Regions from separate parts of the Hydrogenophaga aquatica genome, predicted to be linked through region 3. Evidence: riboswitches for the same ligand, from Rfam matches in the RefSeq annotation. Region 3 holds a riboswitch; each other region holds the start of a gene.
What was found. Region 3 has a riboswitch for cyclic di-GMP ahead of ACYVHH_RS17095 (methyl-accepting chemotaxis protein). Riboswitches for the same ligand answer to the same signal wherever they lie in the genome.
Positions count from the first base shown of each region.

Region 1: another riboswitch for cyclic di-GMP. It lies ahead of ACYVHH_RS03915 (flagellar hook-basal body complex protein FliE); the one in region 3 lies ahead of ACYVHH_RS17095 (methyl-accepting chemotaxis protein).
Region 2: another riboswitch for cyclic di-GMP. It lies ahead of ACYVHH_RS03520 (hypothetical protein); the one in region 3 lies ahead of ACYVHH_RS17095 (methyl-accepting chemotaxis protein).

Region 1 is NZ_BAAGVK010000003.1:123,942-127,210, forward strand. It holds gene ACYVHH_RS03905 (glycerol-3-phosphate dehydrogenase/oxidase) at 1-74, shown strand, start outside; gene pyk (pyruvate kinase) at 108-1,541, opposite strand; cyclic di-GMP riboswitch class I at 1,774-1,868, shown strand; gene ACYVHH_RS03915 (flagellar hook-basal body complex protein FliE) at 2,031-2,351, shown strand; gene fliF (flagellar basal-body MS-ring/collar protein FliF) at 2,395-3,269, shown strand, end outside.
Region 2 is NZ_BAAGVK010000003.1:35,367-38,635, reverse strand. It holds gene ACYVHH_RS03530 (ABC transporter ATP-binding protein) at 1-845, shown strand, start outside; gene ACYVHH_RS03525 (HAD family hydrolase) at 863-1,489, shown strand; gene ACYVHH_RS03520 (hypothetical protein) at 1,495-1,800, opposite strand; cyclic di-GMP riboswitch class I at 2,017-2,111, opposite strand; gene ACYVHH_RS03515 (SemiSWEET family sugar transporter) at 2,114-2,410, opposite strand; gene ACYVHH_RS03510 (DUF1653 domain-containing protein) at 2,535-2,777, shown strand; gene ypfH (esterase) at 2,774-3,269, shown strand, end outside.
Region 3 is NZ_BAAGVK010000025.1:72,974-76,242, reverse strand. It holds gene ACYVHH_RS17095 (methyl-accepting chemotaxis protein) at 1-1,446, opposite strand, end outside; cyclic di-GMP riboswitch class I at 1,594-1,685, opposite strand; gene ACYVHH_RS17090 (bifunctional diguanylate cyclase/phosphodiesterase) at 1,767-3,269, opposite strand, start outside.

The DNA of each region.
Region 1 (3,269 bases), on a different contig from region 3:
AGGAAACCGGCCTGGATCCGCAACTCGACGCCTTCCAGGCACTGGCTCTGCGTTACCTGCCGGCCACCGGGTGAGGCCTGGGGGCTGCCCCGGCGCAGGGGCAGCGTTCAGCCGCCAGCGCGGCAGATCTTCAACATGTTGGTGCCGCCCGGCGTGCCCATCGGCTCGCCGCAGGTGATGGCGTAGACGTCACCTGGCTGCATGATGCCGCGTTCCTTCAGGTGGTTCTCGGCCTGCAGCAGCGCGGTATCGCGGTCTGCGCTGGTGTCCATCAGCAGTGGGCGCACGTTGCGGTACAGCGTCATGCGGCGCTGCGAGCTCAGCTTCGACGTCACCGCGTAGATCGGGATGTCCACCTTGTGGCGGCTCATCCACAGCGCGGTCGAACCCGAATCGGTCAGCGCCACGATGGCCTTCGCCCCCAGGTGCGAAGCGGTGAACAGCGCACCCATGGCGATGGACTGGTCAATGCGGCCAAAGGTCTTGCCCATGAAGTCCGACTCCAGCTCGAAGCTGTCGGCCTTCTCGGCTTCCTCGCAGATCTTGGCCATCTCCTGCACCGTCTGCAGCGGGTACTTGCCTGCGGCGGTCTCAGCGCTCAGCATCACGGCATCGGTGCCGTCCAGCACGGCGTTGGCCACGTCACTCACCTCGGCGCGCGTCGGCACCGGGTTCACGATCATGCTCTCCATCATCTGCGTGGCGGTGATCACCACCTTGTCCATCTCGCGGGCCAGTTTGATCATGCGCTTCTGCAGCGCGGGCACCACCGCGTTGCCCACCTCCACCGCCAGGTCACCGCGCGCCACCATGATGCCGTCGCTGGCACGCAGGATGTTTTCCAGCTCGGGGATGGCCTCGGTGCGCTCGATCTTGGCGATCAGCCCAGGCTTGTGCCCCGCCGGTGCCGCGACGTTGCAGAGCTGGCGGGCCAGCTCCATGTCGGTGGCGTTCTTCGGAAAGCTCACCGCCACGTAGTCGGCCTGCAGGCCCATGGCGGTCTTGATGTCGTCCATGTCCTTGGCGGTGAGCGCGGGCGCGGTCAGGCCGCCGCCCTGCTTGTTGATGCCTTTGTTGTTGGACAGCTCGCCGCCAATCACCACCTCGGTATGCACGGCCGGCCCGTCCACGCGCAGCACCTTCAGCACGATCAGGCCGTCGTTGAGCAGCAGCGTGTCGCCAGGCTTCACGTCGCGCGGCAGTTCCTTGTAGTCCAGGCCCACGCCCAGCAGATCACCTGGTTCCGTGCGCGCCGCGTCAAGCACGAAAGCCGCCCCTGCCTCCAGCATCACCTTGCCCTCGGCGAACTTGCCGACGCGGATCTTGGGGCCCTGCAGGTCTGCCATGATGGCTACCTCGCGCCCGGCACGCTGCGCGGCTTCGCGCACCAGTTGAGCGCGGTCGATGTGGTCTTGCGCCTTGCCGTGCGAGAAGTTCAGCCGCACCACGTTCACGCCCGCGCGGATCATGGCTTCGAGCATGGCGGGTTCGCTGGAAGCGGGGCCCAGGGTGGCGACGATCTTGGTGGCGCGCAATGGCATGGTGCTTGTCTCCTGAACATGTTGAGGGCGGTTTTTGCGGACCGGCGCCGCTGCCCATGTAACTCGGTTTCGATTATCGTGGATCGTGGTTACCTAGGGGTTACCAGTTACGTAGGACGTTGTCAGGCGTTCCTGTAAGGAAGCCGGATGGCTGTTGTAAACAGGCCAAAGAACCGGGAAATTTTTCAGACAGGGGGGCTGTACACGTCAAAACAATTTGTTAACATTGGTAACAACTTGTTGGCACACCCGCGCGAAAGGCGGGGTCGCAAAGCCTCCGGTCTAACGTCTGCCCTCCTGGCAGATCACGATAGCGGGGTTGCCGGCAAGGACGTGCCCAGCGCCCTGGGAGGGCGTCCTTGCTGTCAAGGGTCAGTGTGCACTTTGGGTGCACATTGGACTCGCTTTGCCTCCTCGTCTTTCTGCTGGGGTGTGCCGGTTCCCGGTCACCAGTGTCCCTGCGGGTGTCACGCAGAAAGAGGTTAGAGCATGTCTTCTCAGATGTTGGTCCAGATCCAGGCCAGCCTGGCTCAGATGCAGGCGTCGATCGAGCCTGTGGTTGCGCCGTCTGCCGCTGATCCAGGCCCCGCCATGTCTTTTGCCGAGCACATGGGGGCCATGGTGCGTTCCGTGGACGACCAGGGCAAGCAGGCCAGTGACCGCATGGCGGCGGTCGAGCGCGGTGAAAGCGACGACCTGGTGGGCGCCATGCTCAGCAGCCAGCAGGCCAGCCTCTCCTTTTCCATGCTGATGCAGGTGCGCAACAAGGTGGTTGGCGCGGTCGACGAGCTCATCAAGCTGCAGCTCTGAGTCCCGGGAAAGCCTCACCGTGATGAACACGCTCAAACCCCTCATGCTCCAGTGGCAGCCCAAGTCCGGCTGGGGCCGCTGGTTCCGGCCGCAGGCGCTCAAGCCCCTGTTGCCGGTGGTCGTGCTGGCCATTGGCCTGACCGCGCTGACCATGATGTTCCTGTGGAACAGCCAGTCGGCCTACAAGCCGGTTTTCGGTGCCCGGGAAAACGTACCCACCGCAGAGATGCTGGCCGTGCTGGATGGCGAAGGCATTGCCTACCGGCTCCACCCCGACAGTGGGCAGGTGCTGGTGCGTGACGACCAGCTCGGCCGGGTGCGCATGCTGCTGGCCGCCAAGGGCGTGGTGGCCAAGCTGCCCCAGGGGCTGGAACTGGTCGACCGCAACGACCCGCTGGGCGTCAGCCAGTTCGTCCAGGATGTCCGCTTCCGCCGGGGCCTGGAGGGCGAGCTCGCCCAGAGCATCATGGCGCTGGAGCCTGTCAGCCAGGCACGCGTGCACCTGTCGATCGCCCGCTCCTCATCGTTCGTTGCCAGTTCCACAGACAAGAGCTCGGCTTCCGTTGCCCTGACCCTGCACCCTGGCCGCACCCTGGGCGCGGAACAGATCGCCGCGATCATCAACCTGGTGGCCGGCAGTGTGGCCAACCTCGACGCCAAACGTGTCAGCGTGGTGGACCAGTCGGGCAACCTGCTGTCTGCCCGTGTCGACCTGACCGAGGGGTTCGAGGTGGGCAGCCTTGGCAACGAAGCCGCTCATCGCATGCAGGAGGAAGTCCGGCGCAACGCGCAGGCGCTGCTGGCTCCCCTGCTGGGCGATGGGAATTTCCAGGTCAGCGTCACCGTCGAGGTGGACAACGACCGCGTGCAGGAAACCCATGAACGCTACGGCGACGCGCCCAAGATCACCAACGAGGC
Region 2 (3,269 bases), on a different contig from region 3:
ACGGACGCGACGTGACCACGCTGGGCCCGGCCGACCGCAACGTGAGCATGGTGTTCCAGAACTATGCGCTGTTCCCGCACATGACAGTGCTGCAGAACGTGGGCTACGGCCTGAGCGTGGGCCGCGCATCGGCCCGCGAGACCGAAGACCGCGCCCGCGCAGCCCTGGCCACGGTCGGCCTGTCCGGCATGGACCAGCGTTACCCCAGCGAGCTGTCCGGCGGCCAACAGCAGCGCGTGGCCGTGGCCCGCGCGCTGGTCATCGAACCGGCGGTGCTGCTGTTCGACGAGCCCCTGTCCAACCTGGACGCGCGGCTGCGCCGCAGCATGCGCGAGGAAATTCGCAGCCTGCAACAGCGCCTGGGCCTGACCGTGGCCTACGTGACGCACGACCAGAGCGAGGCCCTGGCCGTGAGCGACCAGATCATCGTGATGGACGGCGGCAACATCGCCCAGGCGGGCACACCGCAAGAACTGTACGAGCGCCCGCGCAGCACCTTTGTGGCGGGCTTCATGGGCGAGGCCATGCTCTACGACGGCAACTCGTTGCCCGACGGGCAGGTGCAGGTCGGCCCGCTGGCGCTGATGCCACGGCACCGATGCGCGGCGGGTGCAGTCAAGGTGGCCATTCGCCCGGAAGCCTGGCAGGCCACCGCGCCCGCCGAAGGCACACTCAACGGCACGCTCACCAAACAGGCCTACCTGGGCAGCCACCAGGAACTCACGGTGGACACGGCCTTGGGCCCGATTTTCGTGATCAGCTCCGACGTGCACCGCGCCTGGCAGCTGGGTGACACTGTGGGCCTGGCACTCGACGGTCACGGCGTGTCCGTGGTCAGCATCTGAAAGACAAGGAAAAACTCATGATTCAACGCGTGGTATTCGACCTGGGCGGCGTCGTCTTCAACTGGCAGCCGCTGGTGGTGCTGGGGCAGCTGCTGCCGCAGCGCATTCAGAACGAGGAACAGGCCCGCCACTGGGCAGGCGAAATTTTCCAGACCTTCCACCCGGAAAGCGACTGGGCGCTGTTCGACCTGGGGCAGATCGAACCGCCTGCGCTGGCCAGCCGCATTGCGCAGCGCACCGGGCTGACCGAGGACGAGGTGCACACCGTCATCGAAGGCATTCCGCCGCACCTCACCCCCATGAGCGAAACGGTGGACCTGATCGACACGCTGCACCGCAAGGGTGTGCCGCTGTACTTCCTGTCGAACATGCCCGCGCCGTATGCCGACATCCTGGTCCAGGGCAACGCCTTCTTTGACCGCTTCCGCGACGGCATCTTCTCGGCGCATGTGAACCAGATCAAACCCGAGCGCCCGATTTTCAAGAGCGCCGACGCACGCTTCGGCGCGAGCGGACCGGGCACATTGTTCATTGACGATTCGCGGCCCAACATCGACACCGCGCACGCCCACGGCTGGCACGCGGTGCACTTCCGCGACCCGGCGCAATGCCGTGCGGAGCTGGCGGCACACGGGCTGGTGTAGGCTGGCTAGGCTAGGAAATCCGCCAGCAAGTCGGCTGTCGGGTCGGGCCTGCTCGGGCTTGGCTCGGTCTTCGCCCAGCGGCTGGAAACGCGGTACCAATGCGGCTTCAGGCGGATCACCTCCAGTTGGCCGCTGCTGGACACCCGCCCCCCCATGCTGACTCCCGCAGGCTCCCCCTCAGCAGCCAAGTTCAGGCACCGTTGAGCATGCCTGCGCCATTCGGTCTCGTCTTGACGCTCCGGATGCAGGGCCCTGCGTTGCACCCAGGCCCACACGGCCTGCCAGCCCTCGCGGGTCAGTTCGACATTCATCGAGCAGGCTCCGCGCCAGGCTGCTTAGCCTGGGCGAACCAAGGTTCAGGGAAACACAAGGGGGCGATGAAGGGCATGCGTCGTATCAAAAACACCGGATTGCACAAAATGGGGGGCCAATCTAACAGCCGTGGCAGCACCCGGTGGAGCCGGTATCGACGCGAAGACCGTCCCGGCGGAACTGCCGGAACAGTGGCCGTCAGAGTGAGGTGTCTGACGGGCAACCCCGCTATCGTGTCCCGCCAGGCGAACGGGATGCAGACCGGAGGCTTTGCGGCCCTGGCTTTCGCTCAGGTGTGCCAAGGCGGCGATTCTAGCGGGAGGCCGACCCCGGGCAATGTTGTTGGCGCTTGCCGTACTTCAGGCGCATGCCCAGAATGAGGAGCGCCAGCGTCAGGGTGACAAAGTTGGCCAGGATCACCGGCCAAGATTCCAGGTAGAGACCATAAACCAGCCACAGAGCCACCCCTGCCGTGAACACGCTGTACATGCCCAGGGAGATGCCCGAGACATTGCGGGTCTTGTAGGTCAACCACACCTGCGGCAAAAAGCTGGCGGTGGTCAACACGGCGGCGATCATGCCGACCCATTCGGGCGAGAAGGTAGCCATAGGTGGAGCTAGGTGGGTGATACGTTTGCCCCAGACACGCCAGGGTAAACCCTGGAAAATATACCTTTTCCGGGAATTCCACAAAAGCCCCAGGCCCTTGTTTTAGGCATCGAACCAACAACGCATGACACCCAGCATCCACGTTCCACCCCATTTGCAGCCCGGCCGCCGCCTGCGCCACTACAAGGGGGGCTTGTACGAAGTGACGGGCGCCTGCCTGATCGAGGCCACCCTGGAAACGGGCATTCTCTACCGCCCCCTGCAAGGCGACGGCGCGGCGCTGACCTGGATGCGCCCTGCCGCGGCTTTCGACGAGATGGTGGACACCACGCAGGGCCCCGTCCGGCGTTTTGAGGAGCAGTCATGAGCAGCAGCATCGTCATCCAGCAGCCCGCCGCTGGCGCCAGCCATTTGTTTCTGCTGTTCCACGGCGTGGGCTCCAACGCGCACGACCTGCTGCCCGTTGGGCAGGGCATTGCCCGGCAGTTCCCCGGGGCGATGGTGGTAAGCGTGGACGGCCCACATGCGTCGGACCTGGGCGCAGGAAGGCAGTGGTTCTCGGTGATTGGCGTGACGGAAGAGGGGCGGCCCGCCCGCATTGCGCAGGCCATGCCGCTGTTCATTTCCACCGTTGGCGAATGGCAGCAAAAGGCAGGCGTGGAGCCCGCTCAAACCACGCTGGTGGGTTTTTCGCAGGGCGCCATCATGGCGCTGGAATCCACCCAGCAGGCCACCTTGCCAGCTCACCGGGTGGTGGCCTTCGCCGGGCGCTTTGCCACCGCCCCACGCCTAGCGCCTGCGGGTTTGACGGTGCACCTCATCCATGGCGACCAGGACAACGTGATTTCCCCGCGCTTCA
Region 3 (3,269 bases):
CGCGGCGTTCTGCTGGGTGGCCTGGTCCATGCTCTGCACCGCCTCGCCAATCTGGGCCACCCCCTCGCTCTGCTCGGTGCTGGCCGCACTGATCTCGCCCATGATGTCGGTGACGCGGCGGATGCTGGCGACCACCTCCTGCATGGTGGCACCCGCGCGGTCCACCAGCTCGCTGCCCTGTTCGACACGGCCGACGCTGTCGGTGATGAGCGCCTTGATCTCCTTGGCCGCCTCGGCACTGCGCTGTGCCAGGCTGCGCACCTCACCCGCGACCACGGCAAAGCCGCGGCCCTGTTCGCCTGCACGCGCGGCTTCCACGGCGGCATTGAGCGCCAGGATGTTGGTCTGGAAGGCGATGCCGTCGATGACGCTGATGATGTCGGCGATCTTGCGCGAGCTGTCGTTGATCTCGCGCATGGTCTGCACGACCTGGGAGACGACCTCGCCGCCCTGGACGGCGACGCTGGAGGCGCTTTGGGCGAGCTGGTTGGCCTGGCGTGCGTTGTCGGCGTTCTGGCGCACGGTGGAGCCCAGCTCCTCCATGGAGGCAGCGGTCTGCTCCAGCGCGCTGGCCTGCGATTCGGTGCGCTGCGACAGGTCCTGGTTGCCCTGCGCGATCTGGGTGCTGGCACTGGCAACGCTGTCTGACCCATGGCGCACCCGTGTGACCACTTGTGCAAGACTGCTCTGCATGGCGGACAGCGATTGCAGCAGCTGGCCAATTTCATCTTGGCCGGAGACCTTGACGCTCTGGCTCAGGTCTCCGTTGCCAATGCGCTCGGCGGCTTGCCGAGCCGTATCCACGCCCCGGGAGATGCCTTTGGACAAGCGCCAGCTGACGAACACCGCAATGCCAATGGTCACCAAGGCCAGCGCGGCGCCAATCACATACAGCTGGCGGAACATGTTTCCCACCTCAGCGTGAGCCGCCCGGACTTGCGCCACCTCGCCTTCCACCAGTTCCTGGGTTGCGCGGACGTAGGCATCGGTGACCGGAACGAACTGGCTTTGCACCAGGGCACGGGCGCCTTCCCCGTCGCCAGCGGCCTTCAGCTCGTTGACTCGGTCGCGGGTGGCCAGCCAGGTCTTGCGGACTTCGCCGACATTCTCGGCGCGGCGCCGCGAATCGGCGTCCTGTACCTTGGCCAGGAAGGTCTTCTGGGTCTCGGTGGTGCCGCGCGATGTGGCCGCCATGGATTCCGTGAAGAACTCGAGCATGGCGCCACCTTCGGAGTAGCCCACGGCGAGCGACCGGGCGGAGTTCTGCCGGACGTCGCCTTGCCACTGGCCCGCCAGTTGCAGCAGCTCCGCTGACAGCGCCATGCGCTCCGATGCCTGTGACACCTGCTCGACGCGCCAGGCGCTGACGCCTGCCAGCAACAGGAAAAGCGATATGACGGCCCCAAAGCCGAGCTGGAGCCTGGTGGAAATCTTGAGGTTTTGCATGGTCCGGGTAGGGCAGCGGGCCCTCTAGCGGTGAGAAATCACCCGGACGAACAGCGGGGCAGCAAAAAAAGCACGGTGCGCTTGAGAAGCGCCGTGCCTTTGCGACATCGAAGGACGGTGATGGCAGGTGGACCCCGCCGGTCAATCGGTGGCAGCCCCGCTGTCATGGCTCTCGGCCGAGAGCGTTAGACCGGAGGCTTTGCGGCCTCGACTTTCGTTCGAGTGTGCCTGGATACGGTGGCAATTGTCACAGATTTTTACATACCACTGCGGGTATGTGGGAAAAACAGTTGTGACCAGATCAGGGGTAATTGCCGGGGTCAGGGCAGGTTGCGGAAGATGGGGAGGTCAATGATCTCGTCTGCCGGACAAGGGCGGCCAAAATGGTAGCCCTGCAGAACGTCCACGCCCAGCTCGCTCAGCAGCGTGGCTGTGTCTTCGTCTTCCACGCCTTCTGCCACGGTGCGCAGCCGGAGCGCCTTGGCCAGGCTGACAATGCCTTGCACCAGCCGCAGCCCCTCTGGGGTGTGCACGCGCCGCACGAAAGAGATGTCGATCTTGAGTTCGCCGATGGGCAACTCGTGCAGCTGGGACAGGGAAGCGTAGCCGGTACCGAAATCGTCGAGGGCGAGGGTGAAGCCCGCCTGTGCCAGTTGTCGCAGCCGTTCCTCGGCGAATTCCACGTCCATCAAGGCGACGGATTCGGTGATTTCCAGCACCAGCGCGTCCGGGTGGAGACCATGCTCGGTCAGGTCCCGCATCATGGCGTCAACAAAGTCCGAGGCGAAGAGTTGCCGCTTCGAGATGTTGATGGACAGCATGAGGTCGGGGTGCGTCTGGCGCCACTGCCGGAACTGCGCAAAGGCCTGGCGCTGCACGCTCTGGCCCAGCTCGCCGATGAGCCCCAGGTTTTCGGCCATGGGGATGAAGCTGCCGGGCGAGATCCATCCGAGGTCGGGGTCGTGCCAGCGAGCCAGGGCCTCCATGCCCACCAGCCGCTGGCGCCCTTGTGCGTCACGGCGGGCGGATACCAAAGGCTGGAACCATACCGTGATGCGGTTTTCACGTACCGCCTGGGCCAGCCGGTTCTGGATGTAGAGCTCTTTCTTGCCCAGGCCCTTGCTGGACATGTCGGAAAACAGCTGGAAGTTGTTGCGGCCCTGGGATTTGGCGTAGAACATGGCGCGGTCGGCCTGGGCCAGCAGGTGGTCCACGTCACCATGGGTGTCGTCCTCGGGGTAGATGGCGATGCCCATGCTGAACGTGGCGTTGATGGCGAGCTCGTCCAGCGTGATTGTCTGACGCATGGCATCGATCATCTTGCGCGCCACGTTGCGTGCGTCATCCACCGAGCTCAGGCCGGGTAGCAACACCACGAACTCGTCGCCGCCCCAGCGTGCCAGCGTGTCCACTTCGCGCAGACAGGCCTTGAGGACCTGGGCCAGCGCCAGCAGATAGGCGTCACCGGTCTTGTGGCCGTAGGCGTCGTTGATGTTCTTGAAGTGGTCCAGGTCGATGAAGCACACGCCCACGTGCTGCCCGTTGCGGCTGGCGTGCTGGATGGCCTGTTTCAGACGGTCTTCCAGCAGGACGCGGTTGGGCAGGCCGGTGAGCGCGTCGTGCAGGGCCATGTGGGTGATGTGCCGTTCCTGCAGGTAGCTCTTGGTGATGTCTCGAAGAACACCCCGGATTCCGCAGTTCTGGCCCTCCTCGTTGCGCTCCACCACGAATCGGCATTCGATCCATTGGGCGGGGCGTGTACCCACCTGCAGCCTGAACCGTCCCTTGAACTCGTCTTTGTGGCCAGAGGTGAGGTCCTGGAG